DNA from 4 places in the Variovorax sp. P4_B11 genome. Region 1 is predicted to be linked to each of the others. Evidence: predicted binding sites of a transcription regulator. Region 1 holds the regulator's gene; each other region holds the start of a gene.
What was found. The regulator sigma-54, encoded in region 1, starts transcription at its own class of promoters, with help from an activator protein. The targets are predictions, from matches to a motif close to TGGCANGNAANCTGCTTT.

Region 1 (5,693 bases):
AGCGGCGCGAGCAGTTCCAGCATCACGCGGTCCCACAGGCCCGCGTCGGGCTCGACGGTGAGCACCGGGTCGGCACCGTCTTCCATCGTGACCCATTCGAGACCTTCGCTGCCTTCGGCAAAGCGCACCCGGTAGGCGCCCTGCTGCTTCAGCACGTCGAGCAGCTTGAGCATCTGCTGCGCCATCTCGGGGCTGGCGATGAAGAGGCCGATCTCGGTGTTGTGGTTGTCCGAGCGCGGGTCGAAGTTCATCGAACCCAGGAACAGCGCGCGGCGGTCGAAGATCGCCGCCTTCGCATGCAGCCGGCCGACCTGCGAGCCGAACAGCCCGAGCCGCACGCTGCGCTTGGTGCGCGCCGAGCTCAGCTCGTGGATCTCGACGCCGAGGCGCAGCATGTCGGGCCGGTAGCGCCGGTAGCCGGTGTGGACCAGCGGCTCGTCGGTGGCCGCGAGCGAATTGGTGACGACGCTGATCCGGACCCCGCGGCCGCGGACCTCGCGCATCACCTCGAGCCCGGCCTTGCCCGGGATCAGGTAGGGCGACACCAGCGTGACTTCGGAACGCGAGCGCCGCATCTGCTCGATCACGTTGTAGCGCACGCTGTCGACATCGAGCAGCGGCACGCCGCCATAGGACGCGGTCTTGCCGACTACGCGGTCGGGCGCGTCGGCATAGGCCTCGGCCAGGGTCCAGATCAGGTCGAGCCGGGCGCCGTCCTTCAGCTCCGGCCCCAGCGGCGCGTAGCCCAGGACGTCGTTCGGCGCCGGCGGCCGCGGCGCCGGGGTGTTGGCGGGGCCGGTGGCCTGCTCGAAGCGCCGCTGCAGTTCCTCGGGCGTCAGCGAGGAAGCGACCACGGTGCCGATCGGCCGCACGTAGGGGCTGTTCCAGTAGAGATCGAAGAGGCTGCCCAGGCGCTTCGCCAGCGCACCGGCGACGAAGGTGTCGATGTCCAGGAAGTTCGCGCCCGCGGCCTGCGCGAAATATTGGCTGCCGATGTTGCGCCCGCCCGCCACCGCCATCGTGCCGTCGGCGATGAAGAGCTTGTTGTGCATCCGGCGGTTCACGCGGTCGAAGTCGAACAGCGAACGCGAGAAGCGCTGCACCATGCTGCCGCGCCCGGCCGGGAACGGATTGAACAGGCGCAGCTCGAGGTTCGGCGTCGCGGCCAGCGCCAGCAGCAGCTCGTCCTCGCCGGAGGTGTAGAGGTCGTCCATCAAGAGCCGCACGCGCACGCCGCGCAGCGCCGCGTCGCGCAGGCTGCGCAGGAAGTAGCGGCCGGTCTCGTCGTTCTCGATCTGGTAGTACTGGACGTCCAGCGTGCGCTCGGCGCGGCGCGCCAGCTGCAAGCGCGTGTCGAGCGCGAAGTCGCCGCCGGGCATCAGCCGGAAGCCGCTCAGGTCGGGATCGGGCGCGGAGGCCTTGGCGATCCGCCCCAGCGTGGTGGCCGTGGAGGCCGCGATCGCGCTCGATGGCTGGCGCTCGAAATCGGCCGGCAGCATGGCGCAGCCGCCGGCCAGCACGGTCGCCGCCACGAGTGCCGCGCCGAGCCACCCGCGCACCCTCAGGCCCCGGCCGAGAGGCATCGCTAGAGTGCCTTGCGCAGATTGGCCGGCGCGATGCGCAGGGCCTCGCGGTATTTCGCCACCGTGCGGCGCGCGCATTCGATCCCCTGCTCCTTGAGCATCTCGGAGATCTGGCTGTCCGACAGCGGCTTCTTGAGATCCTCGGCGCTGACGAACTGCTTGATCAGCGCCCGCACCGCGGTGCTCGACGCGTTGCCGCCGGTCTCGGTGCCCAGCGCCGAGCCGAAGAAGTACTTGAGCTCGACCGTGCCGTAGGGCGTCGCCATGTACTTGGCGGTGGTCACGCGGCTGATGGTCGACTCGTGCAGGCCGAGCTCGTCGGCGATCTCGCGCAGCACCAGCGGCCGCATCGCCAGCTCGCCGTGCACGAAGAAGCTCTTCTGCCGCTCGACGATCGCGTTCGACACCCGCAGGATGGTGTCGAAGCGCTGCTGGATGTTCTTGATGAACCAGCGCGCCTCCTGCAGCCGCTGCGACAGCGCCTGGCTGCCTTCGCCCTTGTGCTGCTTGAGCGCACCGGCGTAGATGTCGTGCACGCGCAGCCGCGGCATGACCTCGGGGTTCAACATGACGCGGAACTTGGTGTGGGTGCCGTTGCCGATGCGCGTGACGATCACGTCGGGGATCACGACGTTGCGTTCGACGTCGACGAAGCGGCGGCCGGGCTTGGGCTCGAGCCTGGCGATCAGCTGCAGGGCCGCGCGAACCTCTTCCTCGTTGCTGCGCGTGAGGGTCGCGAGACGCTTGAAGTCGCGCCGCGCCAGCAGCTCCATCGGCTGCTTGCAGATCGCAATGGCCGTCTCGCGCACCTGCGCCTCGTCGGCGCTCTCGCCGGGATGCGCCAGCGCGCGCAGCTGGATCGTCAGGCACTCGCCGAGGTTGCGGGCGCCGACACCGACCGGCTCCAGGCTCTGCAGCAGGCCAAGCGCGACCTGGAAGTGGTGCACTAGGTCGTCGAACTGGTCGTTGTCGTCGCCGGCCAGGCCCGAAGCCAGGGCCGGCAGCGAATCCTCGAGGTAGCCGTCGTCGTTGAGCGACTCGATCAGGAAGCGCAGCGCGGCGCAATCGGTCTCGCTGAGCCGCAGGCCCAGCGCCTGCCGGTGCAGGAAGGATTGCAGCGACTCCTGGCTGCGCGCCAGCTCGGTGGCGTCGGTGCGCTCGTCGTCGCCCAGGTTGTTGGTGCGCGCCGGGGCGTCGCCGCCCCATTCGCTGTCGTCGGGCGCCAGGTCGACCGTGCCGTCGCCTTCCCAGTCGGGCTCGGCGTCGACGGCGTCGGCGGTGGCCGTCTCGGTTTCGGACGCGGCGACCGCGACTTCGGCCGGCGCCGATGGGCCCGGCGCGAAATCGCCCTCGACTTCGGCCTGCCGATCCTCGTCGCGCACCGGCGCATCCGCCGATTCCAGGCCGAATTCCTCGCGCGCCGCCTCCTCGGCAGTGCGCTCGAGGAACGGGTTGTCGTCGAGCATCTGTTCGACTTCCTGGCTCAGCTCGAGCGTGGACAGTTGCAGCAGCCGGATCGACTGCTGCAGCTGCGGCGTGAGCGCCAGGTGCTGGGAGACGCGAAGCGAAAGCCCCTGCTTCATCGAGATTGGGCTCCTACATCCGGAAGTGTTCGCCCAGGTACACGCGCCGTACCTCGGCGTTGTCGACGATCTCCGAAGGCGTGCCTTGTGCCAGCACGTGCCCGTCGCTGATGATGAACGCGTGATCGCAGATGCCCAGCGTTTCACGCACGTTGTGGTCGGTGATGAGCACGCCGATGCCGCGCTCCTTCAGGAAGTTGATGATCCGCTGGATCTCGATCACGGCGATCGGGTCGATGCCCGCGAAGGGTTCGTCCAGCAGGATGAAGCGCGGCTGGGTCGCCAGCGCCCGCGCGATCTCGACCCGGCGGCGCTCGCCGCCGGACAGCGACAGCGCCGGCGAATCGCGCAGGTGGTCGACCCGCAGGTCGGCCAGCAGTTCGGCGAGACGCTCTTCCATGCGCGCCTTGCCGAGCGACACCATGCGGCCCTGCTCGTCGGGCTCGCTCTGCAGTTCGAGCACGGCGCGCACGTTTTCCTCGACCGTCAGCTTGCGGAAGATCGAGGCCTCCTGCGGCAGATAGCTCAGGCCCATGCGCGCGCGGCGATGGATCGGCATGTGGGCGATCGGCTCGCCGTCGATCATGATGTCGCCGGCGTCGGCCCGCACCAGCCCGACGATCATGTAGAAGGAGGTGGTCTTGCCGGCGCCGTTGGGGCCCAGCAGGCCGACCACTTCGCCCTTCTGCACGGCCAGCGACACGTCCTTGACGACCTTGCGGCTGCCATAGCTCTTTTGCAGGCTGCGCGCCTCCAGCCGGCTGCCCGGCTGGCCGTCGCTGGCACTGATCCCGGCTGCTTCGATCACTTCTTGAAGTCTCCGCCCAGCGTGGTGGTGGAACGCAGGCTGTTGCCCGGCGCCGGCGTGGCGGCGGGCTTGGCGGCGCCGGCCGCCGGCGCCGCGGCCGGCACGGTCGCCGGCTTGGGCGTCAGGATGGCCTTCACGCGGCCGCTCGGCTGGGTCGCCACGCCGGCGTTCGGCGGCAGCGACGCGCCATTCACCGTGAAAGTGTCGTTGCTCTGGTCGTAGACGATCAGCGGACCGCTGCTCTCGTCGCTGGGCGTGGCGCCGATCAGGCGGCGCATGACCGCGCGGCGGATGAACTTCACATTGTCGGCGCGGCTGTCGTACTCGATGACCTCGCCCTCGCCCTCGATCCACTCGTCGGTGCCGGCATTGCGCTTCTGCTTGAAGTAGGAGAGCTTGCCCGGTTCGGCCGTGACGACGCCGTACTGGTAGCCCTCGGGGTCCTGGCGGACGTCGATGCGCGCGCCGCGGATCTGGATCGTGCCCTTGTTCACCAGCACGTTGCCGGTGAACACGCTGGTCTGCTTGAGGTCGTCGTAGCGCATCGCGTCGGCCTCGATGTTCATCGGCTTGCTCCGGTCAGCCTGCTCGGCCTGGGCCAGCGATGCGAGACCGGCCAGCACGATGGCGAGGAACAGCACGCGCACGGGGCGGCGTAGGAAGGAGAGGGAGGGAGAGGTCATAGAGGCACGAAACTTGCTCTGCGATTGTATGCGTCCCCGGGACGCCACTTGCGCGGCCTTGACGAAAAAGCCCGCGGAAGCGGGCTTCGTGGACGGAAGTCGGGGCGGCCGGACCGCCCGGGCGCTCAGCCCTTGCGGGCCTCGGCGATCAGGAAGTCGACCGTCTGCAGGGCGCGGTCGAGCGAACCGGCGGTGTCGCCGTCGACATACCAGCGGCCGGCGACGCCGAGCGCCGGCACGCCGGCCACCTGGTAGTCGGTCGTGAGCTGCGAGGCGCGCTTGGCCTTGCCGACCACCGAGAACGACTTGAACAGCTCGGCGAACTTCTTCGCGTCGAGGCCCGGCTGCTTCTCGACCCAGGCGAGGATCGCGGCATCGCCGGTCAGGTTCAGGCGCTGCTGGTGGATGGCCTGGAAGATTTTGGGCTGGAATTCGTCGACCTTGCCCATGGCTTCGAGCGCATAGTAGAAGCGCTGCTTGGCCTCGGTGTCGTTGCCGACGAAGGGCACCGGAATGCGCCGGAACGCGACATGCGGCGGCAGTTGCTTGACCCAGGCCTCGAGCTTGGGCTCGAAGGCGGCGCAGTGCGGGCAGTTGTACGAGAAGAACTCGACCACCTCGACCTTGCCCGCGGGCGCATCGACCGGTGCCGGCTTGCCGAGCACGATGTAATCGGTGCCGGCCTTGAACGGGCGGCCCTGCGCATGCGAGGGCGCGGCCAGCGGAAGAAGGGCCAGCGAAGCAGCGGCCAAAGAAAAATCACGACGTTGCATTAAGAAGTTCTCCTGTCGGCAGAAAGAGCCCGCGAACCGGGGTGGAGTTCCCCGGCCGCCCAAAGTAAAGATCGGTGAAGTGTCAGGCCGGCGCCGGGCCGCCCCAAGGCGGCCTGCGGCCCCCTCGGGGGGCAGCGACCCACACGCAGTGGGGGAGCGTGGGGGCCAGGCCGGCGCCGGGCCGCCCCAAGGCGGCCTGCGGCCCCCTCGGGGGGCAGCGACCACACGCAGTGGGGGAGCGTGGGGGCCATGACTTCAGCGCT
Region 2 (5,693 bases), on a different contig from region 1:
AATGGCGACCGCCAGTTGCGGCCGCTCGCTCCGGTTGTTGCTGTGGCCGCCGACGATCGGCACGCCGTAGCGGCCGGCTGCCGCGGCCATGCCCATGAGCAACTGCTGCGCCGGGTCCATGCCCGCGCTCCACAGCGCGTTGACCACGGCAGTGGGCCGGCCGCCCATGGCGTAGATGTCGCTGACGTTGACCATCACCCCGCAATAGCCGGCGAACCACGGCATGCGGACGATGAAGTCCTCGACCAGACCTTCGATCGCGAACAGCAGGTAGCCGCCCTGGCCGTCGGGCAGCGCCGCGCAGTCGTCGCCGATCGGCACCGCCTGGGAGAGGTCCGCGCCGCCGTTCGGCAGCGCCCGGCCCAAGGCCGAGACGACGTCGCTGATGTCGCGCTTGTGGGCAAAGCCGCGGCTGGACCGCAATGCGGCGGTCATCTCGGCGAGCGTCATGAGGCGCTCCGCGCGCGCGAGACGAAGCCGCTCACCGGATCGTGGCAAGGCGGATAGAAGTCGAGCGCCGCCCGCATCTCGGCATGCGGCCGCCCATGCACGACGAGTTCGCCTTCCAGCGTCCAGTGCAGCTTCTGGAACAGCGGCACGTTCTGCGACTGCACATGCGCGTGGAAGGCAACGCAGCCCTGCGCATGCGCCCGGCACACCGCGAGGCGGATCAGCGTCGCGCCGAGATGGCCCTGGCTCCTGAAGGCCGGATGCACCGCCAGCCGCGAGCCCCACCAGACCTGCGGCGCGCTCTGGTGGATGCGCACCGTGCCCACCACTTGGTCGGGCATGCCGCCGATACACGACATCGCCACCAGCAACTGGGCGCGATCGTCGAGCGCATCGCGGTCGTCGCCGACGAAGATGCCCTGCTCGATGCAGAACACCGCGCGGCGCAGCGCATGCGCCTGCTCGCGCTCCCAGTGCTGCGCGGCCTCTCGCACCAGGAACTCGACCGGCTGGTACTGCACGGCCGGCTCCAGCCGGTCATCGACGATGCAGCCCATGGTCAGCTCTCGTAGACCGACAGCGACGAGCAGGCGCCGCACTTGCCGCAGCCCGCCTTGATGTCGCTCGAGCGCAGGTTGGCCGCGGCCACCATGCGGCCGAGCGGCTCGAGGATCGACTTCATGAACGCCGGCGTCGGCGCCGGATGGTCTTCCAGCGGCGTGCCGCTGATCGGCACGAAGGGCACCACGAAGGGATAGACGCCGAACGACAGCAGGCGCGCGCAGGTCTCCAGGATCGCCTCGCGCGTGTCGCCCAGGCCGGCCAGGATGTAGGTGCTGACCTGGCCGCGGCCGAAGACGCCGACCGCGGCCTCGAAGGCGCTCATGTAGCGCGACACCGGCACGCTCGCCTTGCCGGGCATGATGCGTTCGCGAACCTCGGGCGTCACCGCTTCCAGGTGCATGCCGAGCGTGTCGATGCCGGCCACCTGCATGCGGCGCAACCAGCGGTCGTCGTCGGGCGGCTCGCACTGGCCCTGGATCGGCAGGTCGACCGCCGCCTTGATCGCGAAGGCGCTCTCGCACAGGATCTGCGCGCCGCGGTCGGTGGCGTTCGGCGTGCCGGTGGTCAGCACCATGTGCTTCACGCCGTCGAGCAGCACGGCGGCGCGGGCGACCTCGGCGAGCTGCTCGGGCGTCTTGCGCGCGATGGTCCGGCCGGCCGCCAGCGACTGGCCAATCGCGCAGAACTTGCAGCTCTTGCGCCGGCTCTCGTAGCGGATGCAGGTCTGCAGCACGGTGGTCGCCAGCACGTCGCTGCCGTGCAGGGTCGCGATGTGCGCGTACGGCACGCCGTCGAAGGTCTGCATCGCATAGAAGCGCGGCTGCTTCGGAAAGCTGATGCTGGCGATCGGGATGCTGCCGCGCGTCAGCGTGCTGCGGCCCTGCGCGTCGGGCGCCTGCGCCGTGAAGGGCGAGTTCCAGGCCGTCGAGGTATGGACCGGCACCATGATCGTGTGCCCGTCGACCGTCACGGCCTTGTGGTCCGAGGGGCCGGCGCCGCCGCGGCGGCTGGCCGCCCCGGCACTCGGATCATCCAGCCGCAACCCGAAGGACTGCAGCTCGGTCATCAGTTGGCGGCTCGCTGGCGCGGCTGGATGGGCGATCGTGGTCATGGTGGCTCCCGTGGGCGAGGGTTGAAGATTCGGCGGCGGCCGCGGGCATCGCGAAGGTGGTCGCCGCGGGACGGTCGTTGATGGCCAGACTCAGCAATTCGGGCCGCGCGTAGTGGCCGACCGAATCCATCATCCGTTTGCGCTTGCTGATCAGCGCCATGTCGAGGTCGGCGATCACCATGCCCTCGCCTTCGGTCAGCGGCGGCGCGAGGTGCTTGCCCTCGGGCGAGACGATGGCGGTGTGGCAGCCGCCGCGCAGCGCCTTCTGCAGGCCCGCATCGGGCGTGACGGCGGCGATCTGGGCGTCGGTCAGCCAGCCGGTGGCATTGATCACGAAGCAGCCCGACTCCAGCGCGTGGTGCCGGATCGCCACTTCCATCTGCTCCGCGAAGATCGGGCCGACCAGCGAGCCCGGGAACTGGGCGCAGTGGATCTCTTCGTGCTGGGCCATCAGGCTGTAGCGCGCCAGCGGGTTGTAGTGCTCCCAGCAGGCCAGCGCGCCGACCCGGCCGACGGCCGTGTCGACCACCCGGAGCCCGGCACCGTCGCCCTGGCCCCAGACCATGCGTTCGTGGTACGTCGGCGTGATCTTCCGGCGCTTGAGCGCCAGCGTGCCGTCGGCATCGAACACCAGCTGGGTGTTGTAGAGGCTGCCATGGTCGCGCTCGTTGACGCCGAGCACCACCACGACCCCGCAGGCCCGGGCCCGCTCGGCCACGGCGGCCGTGACCGGGCCCGGCACCACCACCGCGCGCTCCATCAGCCGCAGGTGCGCAGGGCCCTGGAGCACCGGCGGCTGCACGAAGGAGAAGTAGGGGTAGTACGGCACGAAGGTCTCGGGAAAGACCACGATCCGCGCGCCCTTGCCCGCGGCCTCGTCGATCGCTTCGCAGACCCGGGCCAGGGTGCCGTCCGGGTCGTCGAAGTCCGGCGCGATCTGGACCGCGGCGGCCCGCACGCTGCGCGGCGAGAAGGAGCTCGTCGTCATGGCGCTCGCCTTACAGCGTCCAGGTGTCGAGGATGAAGGCGTTGGCCTTGCGGTGCAGCAGCACGATGTCCAGCACGTCGAGCGGGTTGATCGGCACGATGCCGGGGATCAGCGAGCCCTCGCCATGGCCGTAGAGCGCCTGCAGCGCGAAGCGGCAGGCGTAGACCTTGCCGCCTTCCTCCATGAACTTGACGAGCTGCTTGTTGAAGTTCTGGTGGCCCGGGAACGCTTCGTCGCCGAGCGTCGGGAAGCCGCGCTGGACACCCAGCGTCACGCCCGGGCCGTACAGCAGGATGGTGGTTTCGAAACCCTTGCGCTTCAGGCGCGTGGCCTGCAGCAGGTTCACGAAGCCGATCGAGCCTTCGAACGCGACCGTGTGGAAGGTGACCAGGGCCTTCTCGCCCGGATCGGCTTTCACGTCCTCGAAGACCTTCTCTTCGTAATCGACGAGGAAATCGCCGGTGGCGTGGGGTGCGTGGGTGACTTTGGGCATGCTTGCTCCGAAATAAGGATGAATGAAAGGTGCTGCGCGCCCTCTTCTTTCGCATGCGTTGTGCCATCGCCGGTGGCCCTTCATGCGATCAATGCACGATCAATCAGGCGCTGTGCGCGATGCGGGGCTGAAAAAAACTTCGAGGCCCTGTTCCGGGCCTGCCGGGAGCGCCGGGAGCACCGCTTTTCGCACTCAATTGATGCGCTTTTCATGCAATCAATGCACCCGATCAACGGTGCCCGATGCACGGGATCCATGCGACCGGCGGCAAGGAACCGGCACGTTTCGTGCGTTCATCCCCGGCCATCGATGCAATCAACCCATGCGATCAATTCCGCCATGAACAAACTCACCCAGCACTGGCACAAGCGCCTCGAGGCCAGCCCCAAGCCGGCCTATCTGCTGCTCGCCGACCTGATTGCCGACGACATCCGGACCGGGCGCCTGAGCGCGCGCGACCAGTTGCCGACGCTGCGCGACCTGGCGGCGGAACTGCGGCTCAACTACACGACCGTGGCGCGCGGCTATGCCGAAGCGCGCAAGCGCGGATTGATCGATTCGCGCTCGGGCAGCGGCAGCTTCATCCGCGGCGTCAGTCCGAGCCTGCCGCTGCGCGGTGGCGGCGGCGCCGAAATGACGATGAACCTGCCGCCCGAGCCGCAGGATGCGGCGCTCATCGAACGCATGCGCCAGTCGGCCAGCCGCGTGATGGCCGAGGCCGGCCTGTACGAGCTGCTGCGCTACCAGGACTTCGGCGGCTCTGCGCGCGACCGCGAGGCCGGCATGCAATGGATCCGCCCCAGGGTGCCCGACTGCCGGCTCGACCAGATGCTGGTCTGCCCGGGCATCCACAGCGTGCTGACCGCGCTGTTCTCGCAGCTGGCGCGGCCGGGCGAGCTGATCTGCGTCGAGGCGCTGACCTATCCGGGCGTGAAGGCGATCGCCACGCAGCTGGGCATCCAGCTGCACGCGCTGCCGCTCGACGAGGAAGGCCCGATGGGCGAATCCTTCGAGCACGCCTGCAAGACGCTCAAGCCCAAGGCGCTCTATTGCAACCCGACGCTCAACAACCCGACCACCGCCACCATCTCGCGCGCCCGGCGCGAGGCCCTGGCCGACATCGCGCTGCGCTACGCGATCCCGATCATCGAGGACGACGCCTACGCCCTGCTGCCGCGCCAGGTCCCGCCCGCGATCGCCACCCTGGCGCCGGAGCTGACCTACTACATCACCGGCTTCTCGAAAACGCTGGGCGCGGGGCTGCGCAACGCCTACGTGCGGTCGCCGGGCGCGCGGCAGTCGCAGCGGCTGGCCGGCGCACTGCGCGCGACCACCGTGATGGCCTCGCCGATCACCAACGCACTGGCCACGCTGTGGGTGGAGGACGGCACCGCCGACGCGATGCTGCAGGCGATCCGCAACGAGTCGGGCGTGCGCCAGGCGCTGGCGGCCCGCCACCTGGGGGCGCACGGCATCGCCGCGCAGAGCGAAGGCTTCCACCTATGGCTGCCGCTGAGCTCGGCCTGGAGCACGGTGGAGTTCGCCTCCTACCTGCGCTCGCAGAACGTCGGCGTGGTCGCCAGCGCGGCCTTCTCGACCGACGGCTCACCGCCCGAGGCGGTACGGATCTGCCTGGGCGGACCGATGTCGCGCGACGAATGCGACCGTGCCCTGCACCTGATCGCCGACACGCTGGCCCACCCGCGGCATCCGCACGCCACGGTCATGTAGCCGTGGGGCTCGGTCGCCGGACGCTTCGGCCGATCGCGGGCGCCACCCCACGGCGGCGATCCTTGCGGATCAGTTCTCGCACGTATTCGCTGCAGGTGCGTCGCCGCGCTGCGCGACTTGCTCATCCACGAAGGCCTCCAGCGAATCGGGAAGCGAAATGTTCACCGCGCCTGCGCCATCTCACCAGCCAGAATCGCTTCGGCCACCGCCTCGATCCCCGCGTCCGTCAGGTCGCCGGCCGCGACCTTCACCCGCTGCGGCCAGCGGCTGAAGTGCTTCGCCTGCGAGCGCTCGTAGTGCGGGTCGTAGTGCAGCGCCATCAGCTCCGCGAACAGCGGCGCCAGCTCGCCCTCGAG
Region 3 (5,693 bases), on a different contig from region 1:
GCGCGAAGCACCTGCCGCCGCTGTATCTGGGCTTCGGGCTCGGCGACCGCTTCGCCTCCAACCACCACCTGCTGGCCGAGGCGCTTCCGCCCGGCCACGTGTTCACCACCGAGGGCGGCCACGACTGGCCGCAATGGTCTCAGCTCTGGCGCAAGATGCTCGATGTGCTGCCGCTGCCGTCGCTGGCCCGCGAAGGCGTCAGGCGGCCTGCAGCGACGAGTCCAGCGATGCCAATGGCCATCGCGGCTTGACGTCGAAGGCGTAGCGCTCGGTCGGCGCCTGCACGCCGGCCGCGAGCCGCATCGCCGCCGCCATCGCGATCATCGCGCCGTTGTCGGTGCACAGGTGAAGCTCCGGGTAGTGCACCCGGACGCCCCGCTTCGCGCAGGCCGCATCGAGCTGCTGGCGCAGCATGCGGTTGGCGCCGACGCCGCCGGCGACCACGAAGCGGTCGAGCCCGGTCTGCTCGATGGCCGCCATCGACTTCTTCAACAGCACCTCGACGATCGCGGCCTGGGTCGAGGCGGCGAGATCGGCCTTGCGGTCCTCGAGCTGTTCGCCGAGCTTCCTGGCCTGGGTCAGCACCGCGGTCTTCAGTCCGGCGAAGGAGAAATCCAGGTTGCCGCTGTGCAGCAGCGGACGCGGGAGCTTGAAGGCCTCGGCATCGCCGGCCTCCGCCAGCTTGGCAAGCCAGGGGCCGCCGGGATAGGGCAGTCCCATCAGCTTGGCGCTCTTGTCGAAGGCTTCGCCGGCAGCGTCGTCGATGGTTTCGCCGAGCAGTTCGTAGCGCCCGACCCCCTCGACCCGCATCAGCTGCGTATGGCCGCCCGACACCAGCAGCGCGACGAAGGGGAACTCGGGCGGATCGGCGCTCAGGAAAGGCGACAGCAGGTGGCCTTCGAGGTGATGCACGCCGAGCACCGGCTTGCCGAGCGCTGCACCCAGCGCACAGGCCACGCCGGCGCCGACCAGCAGCGCGCCCGCCAGGCCGGGGCCGCGCGTGTAGGCGACGACGTCGACTTCGGACAGCCGGCGGCCGGCTTCAGAGAACACCGTCTCGGTCAGCGGCAGGACGCGGCGGATGTGATCCCGGCTCGCCAGTTCGGGCACCACGCCGCCGTAGGCCTGGTGCATGGCGATCTGGCTGTGCAGCGCGTGCGCGGCCAGGCGCGGCAATCCGCTGGCGCCGGCCTCGACCAGCGCCACGCCCGTTTCGTCGCAGGAGGATTCGATTCCCAGTACAAGCATGGTGCGAGTGTAGGCGGGGCATGCAGTCGGGGCACGGATGTTGCTCGATAGGCTCGCCCCCAGGGTTGGCTCGATGCCTGCCCGCCCGGGGACCTATTGGACGCAGATGGAAGTCGAAACACCACGATGAAATCCGGTTTGAGCTTCCTGGTCGGCGCGCTGCGTTGCGAAATCGACGCGCTGGAACAGCTTGCGCGCACCAGCGAACTGGTGGCGACGATCGGCCGGCTGGTCCATGCCTTGCAGCGCGAACGCGGCATTTCGAATGTGCTGCTGGCCTCGCGCGGCCAGCGCTTCGCCCCGCAGCGCGAGGAGCAGATCGCCGAATGCCTGCGGCTGGAAGAAGCCGTGCGCCTGGCCTTCGACCAGCTTGATGCCGAAGGCGGCCGCGTCGGCAATGGCGCCCGGCTGTTCAGCCGCATCGCCTGGGTGCTGCCGGGGCTGGACGCTCTGCCCGAGCTGCGCCGCCGCATCGGCGCGCTGGAGCTCGACGCCGGCCGTTCGACCGCGGCCTTCGTCAAGCTGGTCGCCGGCCTGATCGCGGTGGTGTTCGAGGCCGCCGACGGCGCCACCGACCCGGAAATCTCGCGCCGCCTGGTGGCGCTGTTCAATTTCATGCAGGGCAAGGAATTCGCGGGCCAGGAACGGGCCTGCGGCGCCGCGGCCTTCGCTTCCGGCCGCAACGATGCGGCGCGCCAGCAGCAGTGGCTGCACCTGATCGCCTCGCAGGAGCATTGCTTCCAGCTCTTCACCGACTTCGCAGCCCCCGGACTGACGCAGGCCTGGGGCGCGCTCCAGGCCCCCGCCCAGCTGGCCGAACAGGAGCGCATGCGCCGCATCGCCTGCGCGGCACCGGCCGGCGTGGCGCTCGACAGCGAGCTGAGCCAGGCCTGGTTCGACTGCTGCTCGCGCCGCATCGACGCCATGCAGGCCATCGAGGAACGGCTGGCCTCCGACCTGCGGCAGCTCTGCATGCAGAAGACCGCGCAGGCCCGCAAGGAATTGCAGGCCCACGAAACCCTGCTCGCCAGCCTGCAGGGCGAGAACGGGACGGCGGCGGACTTCTTTCTCGATGCGGTCGCCATGCCGGACGCCACGCCCTCGCCGTCTTCGCCGGCCGCCGGCGCGACCTACGGCCGACAGCTCGAACGATCGATTCTCGACATGGTGCAGGAACAGTCGCGCCGGCTTCAGGCCATGGGCGACGAGCTCGACACCGTGCGCGCCGCCCTCAACGAGCGCAAGCTGGTCGAGCGCGCCAAGGGCCTCCTGATGGCCCATCGCCGCATCAGCGAGGAGGAGGCGCACAAGATGCTGCGCCAGACCGCGATGAACCAGGGACGGCGGCTGGTCGAGGTCGCCGAATCGGTGCTCGCGATGGCCGAGTACCTGCCCGCCGACCGGGCTTCCTGAGTGCGCCGAACACCCGGAATGGTGCGCCGCACAAGCGCTGCGCAGCACAGGATTTCGCCCCTGGATTCCAGCAAAATCGAGTCCTGACGCGCCTTCAATGCTCTCATTTGCATAGCATCCAATGGCTGGCACGTCACTTGCTTGCTTTCCACGCATAGACCAACGAAGGTCTTCAGGCAGGCGGCACCCAACGGCGGATGCGGCCCGCCGAACCGGACAAAGGCGTCCTTGTCTCGCACGGGCTCGACTCAGAGCAGCCCGTGCGCGGTAAGGGCGCCTTTTTGTTTTTCCGAATCGATTCTTCATTTCCGGAGTACGCCCCATGACCGAAGCGCTGAAACACAAACTGAGTCGCCGCCGAGTACTGCAGGCCGCCGCCGCGGGCGTGGTCGGCCTCGACCCTGCGCTGCGCGCCGCCGTCTGGGCCCAGGGCTCGGACAAGCCCGAGAAGGAGGAAGTCAAGATCGGCTTCATCCCGCTGACCGACTGCGCCAGCGTCGTGATGGCCTCGGTGCTCGGCATCGACAAGAAGTACGGCGTCAAGATCGTGCCGAGCAAGGAAGCCAGTTGGGCCGGCGTGCGCGACAAGCTGGTCAACGGCGAACTCGACTTCGCCCATGTGCTGTACGGCCTGGTCTACGGCGTGCACCTGGGGATCGGCGGTCCGAAGAAGGACATGGCGGTGCTCATGACCCTCAACAACAACGGCCAGGCGATCACGCTGTCGAAGAAGCTGGCCGACAAGGGGGTGGTCGACGGCGCCTCGCTGGCCAAGGTCATGGCCAAGGAGAAGGCCGAATACACCTTCGCCCAGACCTTCCCCACCGGCACCCACGCGATGTGGCTGTACTACTGGATGGCCGCCAACGGCATCAACCCGCTGAAGGACGCCAAGGTCATCACCGTGCCGCCGCCGCAGATGGTGGCCAACATGCGGGTCGGCAACATGGACGGCTACTGCGTGGGCGAGCCCTGGGGCCAGCGCGCGATCATGGACGGCATCGGCATCACGGCAATCACGACGCAGGACATCTGGAAGGACCATCCCGAGAAGGTGCTCGGCACCACCGCCGACTTCGTGAAGAAGTACCCGAACACGGCACGCGCCGTGACCGCCGCGATCCTCGAGGCCGGCAAGTGGATCGACGCCGGCCTGCAGAACAAGAACAAGATGGCCGAGACCATCGCCGACAAGAGCTACGTCAACACCAGCGTGGACGCGATCAACCAGCGCATCCTGGGCCGCTACACCAACGGCCTCGGCAAGAACTGGGACGACCCCAACTACATGAAGTTCTACGCCGACGGCGCGGTCAGCTACCCGTACCTGTCGGACGGCATGTGGTTCCTGACCCAGCACAAGCGCTGGGGCCTGCTGAAGGAACACCCCGACTACCTGCAGGTGGCGACGCAGATCAACCAGATCGAGATCTACAAGCAGGCCGCCGCCGCCACCAAGACCGCGGTGCCGAAGGAGACGATGCGCAGCAGCAAGTTGTTCGACGGCGTCGTCTGGGACGGCAAGAACCCGAAGCAGTACGCCGATTCGTTCAAGGTCCATGCCTGAGGAGCCCGCCATGGTCAGTGCCGTCTTCCATTCCCCCCTCGAGGCCAAGCCGGTGGTCCCGGCCGCCAAGGTTGTCACCCACGCCGCGAGGCCCGCGGCCGCGCCGGCTGCCGTCGAACCGGCGCCGCGCACGCCGCGCGACTTCCGCGCCGTGTGGCTGCGCGTGCTGCCGCCGCTGCTGGGCTTCGCGCTGCTGGTCCTGGTCTGGGAACTGGTGGCGCTGAAGAGCACCACCGGCTTTCCGTCGCCGCTGGCGACCTGGCAGCAGGCGCTCACGGTCTTCAGCGATCCGTTCTACAGCAAGGGCCCGAACGACCAGGGCGTGGGCTGGAACGTGCTCTCGTCGCTGCAGCGCGTCGCGCTGGGCTTCGGCCTGGCGGCCGCGGTCGGCATTCCGGCCGGCTTCGCGATCGGGCGCTTCGAGTTCCTCTCGCGCATGTTCAACCCGCTCATCAGCCTGTTGCGGCCGGTGTCGCCGCTGGCCTGGCTGCCGATCGGCCTGCTGGTGTTCAAGGGCGCCAACCCGGCCGCGATCTGGACCATCTTCATCTGCTCGATCTGGCCGATGATCATCAACACCGCGGTCGGCGTGCAGCGCGTGCCGAGCGACTACATGAATGTCGCCAAGGTGCTGAACCTCAGCGAATGGAAGATCTTCACCAAGATCCTGTTCCCGGCCGTGTTGCCCTACATGCTGACCGGCGTGCGGCTGGCGGTCGGCACCGCCTGGCTGGTGATCGTGGCGGCCGAGATGCTGACCGGCGGCGTCGGCATCGGCTTCTGGGTCTGGGACGAGTGGAACAACCTCAACGTCGCCAACATCATCATCGCGATCTTCGTCATCGGCATCGTCGGCCTGGTGCTCGAGTTCGCGCTCATCAGGATCGCCACCGCGTTCACGTTCGAGGAGGTGAAATCATGAGTCGCACGGCCGCTCCGAAGACGAATACCGCAGCGCTGCTGCGCGGAGGTTTCCAATGAATGACGACAACAAGTACATCGAGATCCAGGGCGTCGAGCAGCGCTTCAAGACCGCCAAGGGCAGCTTCCTGGCGCTGCGCGACGTCAACCTGCAGGTCGCCAAGGGCGAGTTCATCACGCTGATCGGCCACTCGGGCTGCGGCAAGTCGACGCTGCTGAACCTGATCGCCGGCCTGACGACACCGACCCAGGGCGTGCTGCTGTGCGCCAACCGCGAGATCAAGGGCCCGGGGCCGGAGCGCGCGGTGGTGTTCCAGAACCATTCGCTGCTGCCCTGGCTCACCTGCTACGAGAACGTCTACCTGGCCGTCGAGCGGGTGTTCGCGGCGACCGAGAACAAGGCGCAGCTCAAGGCCCGCACCGAAGCGGCACTGGCCTTGGTCGGCCTCGCGCCGGCGGCGCAGAAGCGCCCGGGCGAGATCTCGGGTGGCATGAAGCAGCGCGTCGGCATCGCCCGTGCGCTGTCGATGGAACCCAAGGTGCT
Region 4 (5,693 bases), on a different contig from region 1:
CAATGACCACCATCCGCGTAAAAGAAAACGAGCCCTTCGACGTCGCACTGCGCCGCTTCAAGCGCACCATCGAAAAGCTCGGCCTGCTGACCGACCTGCGCGCTCGCGAGTTCTACGAGAAGCCGACCGCCGAGCGCAAGCGCAAGAAGGCCGCGGCCGTCAAGCGCCACTACAAGCGCGTGCGCAGCATGCAGCTCCCGAAGAAGCTGTACTAAGCACTTCGCAGCGTTGGCTTCACGGCCACCGCCCGGTTCAACCCGGATCGAGCCGCGCCAGGGAAACCCTGCCGCGGCTTTTGTTTTTCGCTCCATCAACGAAAGCCTGCCATGAGCCTCAAGGACCAGATCACCGAAGACATGAAGACCGCGATGCGCGCCAAGGACTCCGAGCGCCTGGGTCCCATCCGCCTGCTGCTCGCGGCCCTCAAGCAGAAAGAAGTCGACGAGCGGATCGAACTCGATGACGCGATGGTCGTCGCGATCGTCGACAAGCTGGTCAAGCAGCGCAAGGACTCGGTCGCCGCCTTCACCCAGGGCGGACGCACCGACCTGGCCGACAAGGAAGCGGCCGAGATCAAGGTGTTGGAGGTCTACCTGCCGCAGCGCATGAGCGCCGACGAGGTCGCGGTCGAGGTCAAGGCGATCGTCGCCGAACTCGGCGCCAAGGGCCCGGGCGACATGGGCAAGGTCATGGGCGCAGTCAAGACCCGGCTGGCCGGCAAGGCCGACATGGGCCAGGTCAGCGCCGCCGTCAAGGCCGCGCTCTCGGGCGCCTGAGCGTGGCGAAGGCAAGCCCGGTCCTCAAGGCCTGCGCCTGCCTGGTCGACGTCCAGGGTCGGCTGCTGGTGTTCCATCACCCCGAGGACCGGAGCATGCAGTTGCCCAAGGGCACCGTCGAGGCCGGGGAAGCGCCCGAGGACGCGGTACGGCGCGAACTGCTGGAGGAATCCGGCATCGACTACCTGGGTGAACTGCTGCCGCTGGGCACCATCGACCGCTGCTGCGAGGCCGGCATCGAAGGCAACAAGCACCGCCACCCGCAGCTCTGGCACCTGTACCTGATGCGCGCCGAAGCGCCGCTGCCCGAAAGCTTCGAACATGTCGCCTCGGGCAGCCCCGAGGAAGACGGCCTGGTCTTCAGCTTCAGCTGGCTGGCGCCCGACGCCCCGCTGGACGACTTCGCAGCCCCCTACGTCCGGGTGATCGAAAAAGTCCGCGCCGCCCTTCTGCCCTGAGCCGCATTCCGCGCGGGCCCGGCCGGTGCAGCCAGGCCCGTTGGTGAAACACCGTGGAACCGGCTTCGCCGGGCCACCGGTGTTGCCCCCGGTAGGGGGTGGGAGGGCTACACGCAGTGAGCCCGACCTGGGGGCGAGTCACCAATTGGCTTCGCGCTCGGGCGTGGCACTGATGTGGTGGATCGACAAATCGGCCCCCTCGTATTCCTCTTCCTGCGACAGGCGCAGTCCGAGCGTGGCCTGCAGCACGCCGTACACCGCGCCGCCCGCCACCAGCGCCCACCCCACGCCGATCACCACGCCGATGAGCTGGGCCCACAGGTTCACGCCGCCGATGCCGCCCAGCGCCCGGCTGCCGAAGATGCCCGCCGCGATGCCGCCCCAGGTGCCGCACAAGCCGTGGAGCGGCCAGACGCCGAGCACGTCGTCGATCTTCCATTTGTTCTGCGTGAGGGTGAAGAGCTTGACGAAGATCGCGCCGGCCACGCCACCCGCCACCAGCGCGCCGATCGGGTGCATCAGGTCCGAGCCCGCACAGACGGCCACCAGGCCGGCCAGCGGGCCGTTGTAGACGAAGCCCGGATCGTTCTTGCCCAGCGCCAGCGCCACCAGCGTGCCGCCCACCATCGCCATCAGCGAATTCACCGCCACCAGGCCGGAGATCTTGTCGATCGTCTGCGCGCTCATCACGTTGAAGCCGAACCAGCCGACGCACAGGACCCAGGCGCCGAGGGCCAGGAACGGGATGTTCGATGGCGGATGGGCGCTCAGCGAGCCGTCGCCGCGGTAGCGGTTGCGGCGCGCGCCCAGCAGCAGCACCGCCGGCAACGCGAGCCAGCCGCCCATCGCGTGGACCACGACCGAGCCCGCGAAGTCATGGAATTCATTGCCGGTCGCCCGGACCAGCCAGTCCTGGATGCCGAAGGCCCGGTTCCAGGCAATGCCCTCGTACAGCGGGTAGACGAAGCCCACGATGACCGCCGTGGCGATCAGCTGCGGCCAGAACTTGGCGCGTTCCGCGATGCCGCCCGAGATGATCGCCGGGATCGCGGCGGCAAAGGTGAGCAGGAAGAAGAAGCGCACCAGCTCGAAGCCGCTGCCGAGCGCCAGCTGATCGGCGCCGACGAAGAAGTGCGTGCCATAGGCGACGCCGAAGCCGACCAGGAAGTAGACGATGGTCGAGACCGAGAAATCGACCAGGATCTTGACCAGCGCGTTGACCTGGTTCTTCTTGCGTACCGTGCCCAGTTCGAGAAAGGCGAAGCCCGCATGCATCGACAACACCATGATGGCGCCCAGAAGAAGAAATAGCGCGTTCGCGCCCCGAGTCAGTGCGTCCATGAAGTTTGTTTTTTGAAGTTTGCGTCGATGTGGTGCATTCAGCCCTGAATCAAGGGCTGGCGCGTCACCAGGAAGCAAAAATGGTGCCAAACACGCTTCACTGCGGTGCCTCACGCTCCATATCGTGCACAGCGCACAGAAATGTGGCTCGCCCCCAGGTTGCCCGGCACTTCGTGTCGGCGCCCACCCCCTGCCGGGGGCACAGTCAGCGGCCCGGCGAAGCCGGTTCCGCGACTGCTCACGAACAGGCGCGCTGCGCGCAGCCTAGGACAACCACTGCGCCGATCGCTTTGGCCGGCGCAGCCAGGCCCGTTGGTGAAACACCGCGGATCTGGCTTTGCCAGGCCGCTGGTGTTGCCCCCGGTAGGGGGTGGGCGCCCGGACACGAAGTGCCGGGCAACCTGGGGGCGAGCCTATGCCCCCGCGACCTTCATGCGGTTGACCAGCACGGAACCGGTGGTCTTGGCGCCGTAGTTGTAGGCATCGGCCCCCACCGCCTCGATGCCCAGCAGCATGTCCTTGAGATTGCCGGCGATCGTGATCTCCTGCACCGGGAACGCGATCCGGCCCTTCTCGACCCAGAAGCCGCTGGCGCCGCGCGAATAATCGCCGGTGACGTAGTTGACCCCCTGCCCCATCAGCTCGATCACCAGCAGGCCGGTGCCGAGCTTGGCCAGCATGGCGTCGAGATCGTCGTCCTTTTTCGTCAGGCGGGAAGTCAGCGTCAAATTGTGCGAGCCGCCGGCATTGCCGGTGGTCTTCATGCCCAGCTTGCGGGCCGAATAGGTGCTGAGGAAATAACCCTCGAGCCGTCCGGCGTCGACCACCTTGCGCTTGCGCGTCGTCACGCCTTCGTCGTCGAAGGGCGAGCTGCCCTTGCCGCGCGGCACGTGCGGATCCTCGACCACGTCGATGTGCTTGGGCAGCACCTTCTTGCCCAGCGAATCGAGCAGGAAGCTGCTCTTGCGGTAGAGCGCACCGCCGCTGGTGGCCTGCACCAGGCCGCCCAGCAGGCCGGCCGCCAGCGGCGACTCGAACAGCACCGGGCATTCGGTGGTCTTGATCTTTCGCGACTTGAGGCGGCTGAGCGCACGTTCGGCGGCGTAGCGGCCCACCGCCGCGGGACTCGCGAGCTCGTCGGCCGAGCGCATCGAGCTGTACCAGGCGTCGCGCTGCATGTCGTCGCCGCGGCCGGCGATCGGCGCCACCGAGATCGAATGGCGCGAACTCGCGTAGCCGCCGCGGAAGCCCCGCGTGTGGGCACTGAAGAAATGGCTCTGTTGCGCCGAGACGCCGGCGCCTTCGCTGTTGGTGATGCGCTTGTCGGTCGAGAGGGCCGCCGCCTCGCATTCGAGCGCCAGCCGGGCCGCCTGCTCACTGCTGATGTCCCAGGGATGGAACAGGTCGAGGTCGGGCTGCTCCTTGGCGATGTCGGCCTCGTCGGGCAGGCCGCTGACCGGGTCTTCGGCCGTGAAGCGGGCGATGTCATAGGCCGCCTGCACGGTCTGCGCGATGGCGGCCTCGGAGAAGTCGGAGGTGCTGGCGTTGCCGCGGCGATGGCCGACGTAGACCGTGACGCCGAGCGACTTGTCGCGGTTGCGCTCGACGTTCTCGAGCTCGCCCTTGCGCACCGAGACGCTCAGGCCGCAGCCTTCGGACGCCTCCGCGCCGGCATCGGTCGCTCCGAGCTTCTTGGCATGCGCCAAGGCGGAATCGACCAGGTTTTCGAAGAAGGGACGGCTGTAGGCGAAGCCGGAGTCGGCGCGCGATGAAGATGTGGTCATGTGTTGGCTATGATACTTGCGCCCCCTGTTCCCGATGGTGCGGCCAACGATTGCATCTATGTCCCGCAAACCCAAAAAAGGCTACTTCGTCCGTGGCGAGTTCGTAGCCGAAGGCAGCGAACTCGATCTGGAGCTCAAGCGCGAGCTCAAGGGCACCGACGCCGCCAGCAAGACCGACCTCAAGCGCGAGAGCGCCGAACTGCAGGCGCTGGGCGAAGCCCTGCTCGGCCTGCGGGCCGGCCTGTTCGACGCCCTTGACCTGGGCGACAAGCTCAAGGACGCGATCGCCGACGCCAAGCGCATCACCAACTTCGAGGGCAAGCGGCGCCAGATGCAGTTCATCGGCAAGCTGATGCGCGGCCTCGATGCCGAGACCCTCGACGCGGTGCGCGCCGCCCTGGCCGAGCAGGATCGCCTGCCGGCCGAGGAGACCGCGGCGCTGCACGACGCCGAGCGCTGGCGCGACCGGCTGATCGCCGACGACGATGCGCTCGGCGGCTGGATCGAAACCCACCCCGCCTCCGACGCGCAGCAGCTGCGCGCGCTGGTGCGCCAGGCCCGCAAGGACATCAAGGCCGGCCCGGCAGGCGTTGCCCCACGCCAGGGCAAGGCCTACCGCGAGGTGTTCCAGCTCGTGCGCGCCCAGCTGCGCGTGCATGGCACGGCCGACCTCAGTGACGAGGCCGCGGAGCAGTCGCGCGAGGAAGACGCATGACAGCGCTCGATCCGGTGCGGATCGGCATCGTCTCGGTCAGCGACCGCGCTTCCAGCGGCGTCTACGAGGACAAGGGCCTGCCCGCACTGAAGGAATGGCTGCAGCGCGCCGTGCGCAATCCGATCACCTTCGACTCGCGCCTGATCCCCGACGAGCAGGCCGGCATCAGCACGGCGCTGATCGCGCTGGTCGATGCCGGCTGCTCGCTGGTGCTGACCACCGGCGGCACCGGCCCGGCCCTGCGCGACGTCACGCCCGAAGCCACGCTGGCCGTGGCCCACAAGGAAATGCCGGGCTTCGGCGAGCAGATGCGGCAGATCAGCCTGCGCTTCGTGCCGACCGCGATCCTGTCGCGCCAGGTCGCGGTGATCCGCGAGCGCAGCCTGATCATCAACCTGCCGGGCCAGCCGAAGGCGATCGCCGAAACCCTCGAAGGGCTGCGCAACGCCGACGGCTCGCAGGCCGTGCCGGGCATCTTCGCCGCCGTGCCCTACTGCATCGACCTGATCGGCGGACCGTACCTCGAGACCGACGAGGCGATCTGCAAGGCGTTTCGGCCGAAGTCGGCGATTCGTCCTGCCTAGGCCATCGTGTAGGCGGTCTTCACCACGGTGAAGAA

Region 2: AC1DYD_RS14940 (MSMEG_0572/Sll0783 family nitrogen starvation response protein) is a predicted target of sigma-54. The motif match lies at 3,805-3,822, and genes of this name have one in related genera.
Region 3: AC1DYD_RS35160 (CmpA/NrtA family ABC transporter substrate-binding protein) is a predicted target of sigma-54. The motif match lies at 2,788-2,805, and genes of this name have one in related genera.
Region 4: AC1DYD_RS35085 (ammonium transporter) is a predicted target of sigma-54. The motif match lies at 2,647-2,664, and genes of this name have one in related genera.

Annotation. Positions count from the first base shown of each region.
Region 1 covers NZ_JBFUHO010000010.1:80,332-86,024, forward strand. The annotation lists gene AC1DYD_RS12400 (phospholipase D family protein) at 1-1,583, opposite strand, end outside; gene AC1DYD_RS12405 (RNA polymerase factor sigma-54) at 1,586-3,166, opposite strand; gene lptB (LPS export ABC transporter ATP-binding protein) at 3,180-3,974, opposite strand; gene lptA (lipopolysaccharide transport periplasmic protein LptA) at 3,971-4,657, opposite strand; gene AC1DYD_RS12420 (thiol:disulfide interchange protein DsbA/DsbL) at 4,783-5,430, opposite strand; gene AC1DYD_RS12425 (SPOR domain-containing protein) at 5,686-5,693, opposite strand, start outside.
Region 2 covers NZ_JBFUHO010000014.1:32,173-37,865, reverse strand. The annotation lists gene AC1DYD_RS14960 (sll0787 family AIR synthase-like protein) at 1-450, opposite strand, end outside; gene AC1DYD_RS14955 (MSMEG_0567/Sll0786 family nitrogen starvation N-acetyltransferase) at 447-1,007, opposite strand; gene AC1DYD_RS14950 (MSMEG_0568 family radical SAM protein) at 1,010-2,080, opposite strand; gene AC1DYD_RS14945 (Nit6803 family nitrilase) at 2,043-3,113, opposite strand; gene AC1DYD_RS14940 (MSMEG_0572/Sll0783 family nitrogen starvation response protein) at 3,124-3,606, opposite strand; gene AC1DYD_RS14935 (aminotransferase-like domain-containing protein) at 3,946-5,337, shown strand; gene mnmH (tRNA 2-selenouridine(34) synthase MnmH) at 5,499-5,693, opposite strand, start outside.
Region 3 covers NZ_JBFUHO010000070.1:19,703-25,395, reverse strand. The annotation lists gene AC1DYD_RS35175 (alpha/beta hydrolase-fold protein) at 1-251, shown strand, start outside; gene tsaD (tRNA (adenosine(37)-N6)-threonylcarbamoyltransferase complex transferase subunit TsaD) at 199-1,248, opposite strand; gene AC1DYD_RS35165 (nitrate- and nitrite sensing domain-containing protein) at 1,375-2,661, shown strand; gene AC1DYD_RS35160 (CmpA/NrtA family ABC transporter substrate-binding protein) at 2,984-4,228, shown strand; gene ntrB (nitrate ABC transporter permease) at 4,239-5,150, shown strand; gene AC1DYD_RS35150 (ABC transporter ATP-binding protein) at 5,206-5,693, shown strand, end outside.
Region 4 covers NZ_JBFUHO010000070.1:230-5,922, reverse strand. The annotation lists gene rpsU (30S ribosomal protein S21) at 3-215, shown strand; gene AC1DYD_RS35095 (GatB/YqeY domain-containing protein) at 327-776, shown strand; gene AC1DYD_RS35090 (NUDIX domain-containing protein) at 779-1,234, shown strand; gene AC1DYD_RS35085 (ammonium transporter) at 1,373-2,575, opposite strand; gene pmbA (metalloprotease PmbA) at 2,989-4,359, opposite strand; gene yjgA (ribosome biogenesis factor YjgA) at 4,418-5,074, shown strand; gene mog (molybdopterin adenylyltransferase) at 5,071-5,658, shown strand; partial or broken gene AC1DYD_RS35065 (aldehyde dehydrogenase family protein) at 5,655-5,693, opposite strand, start outside.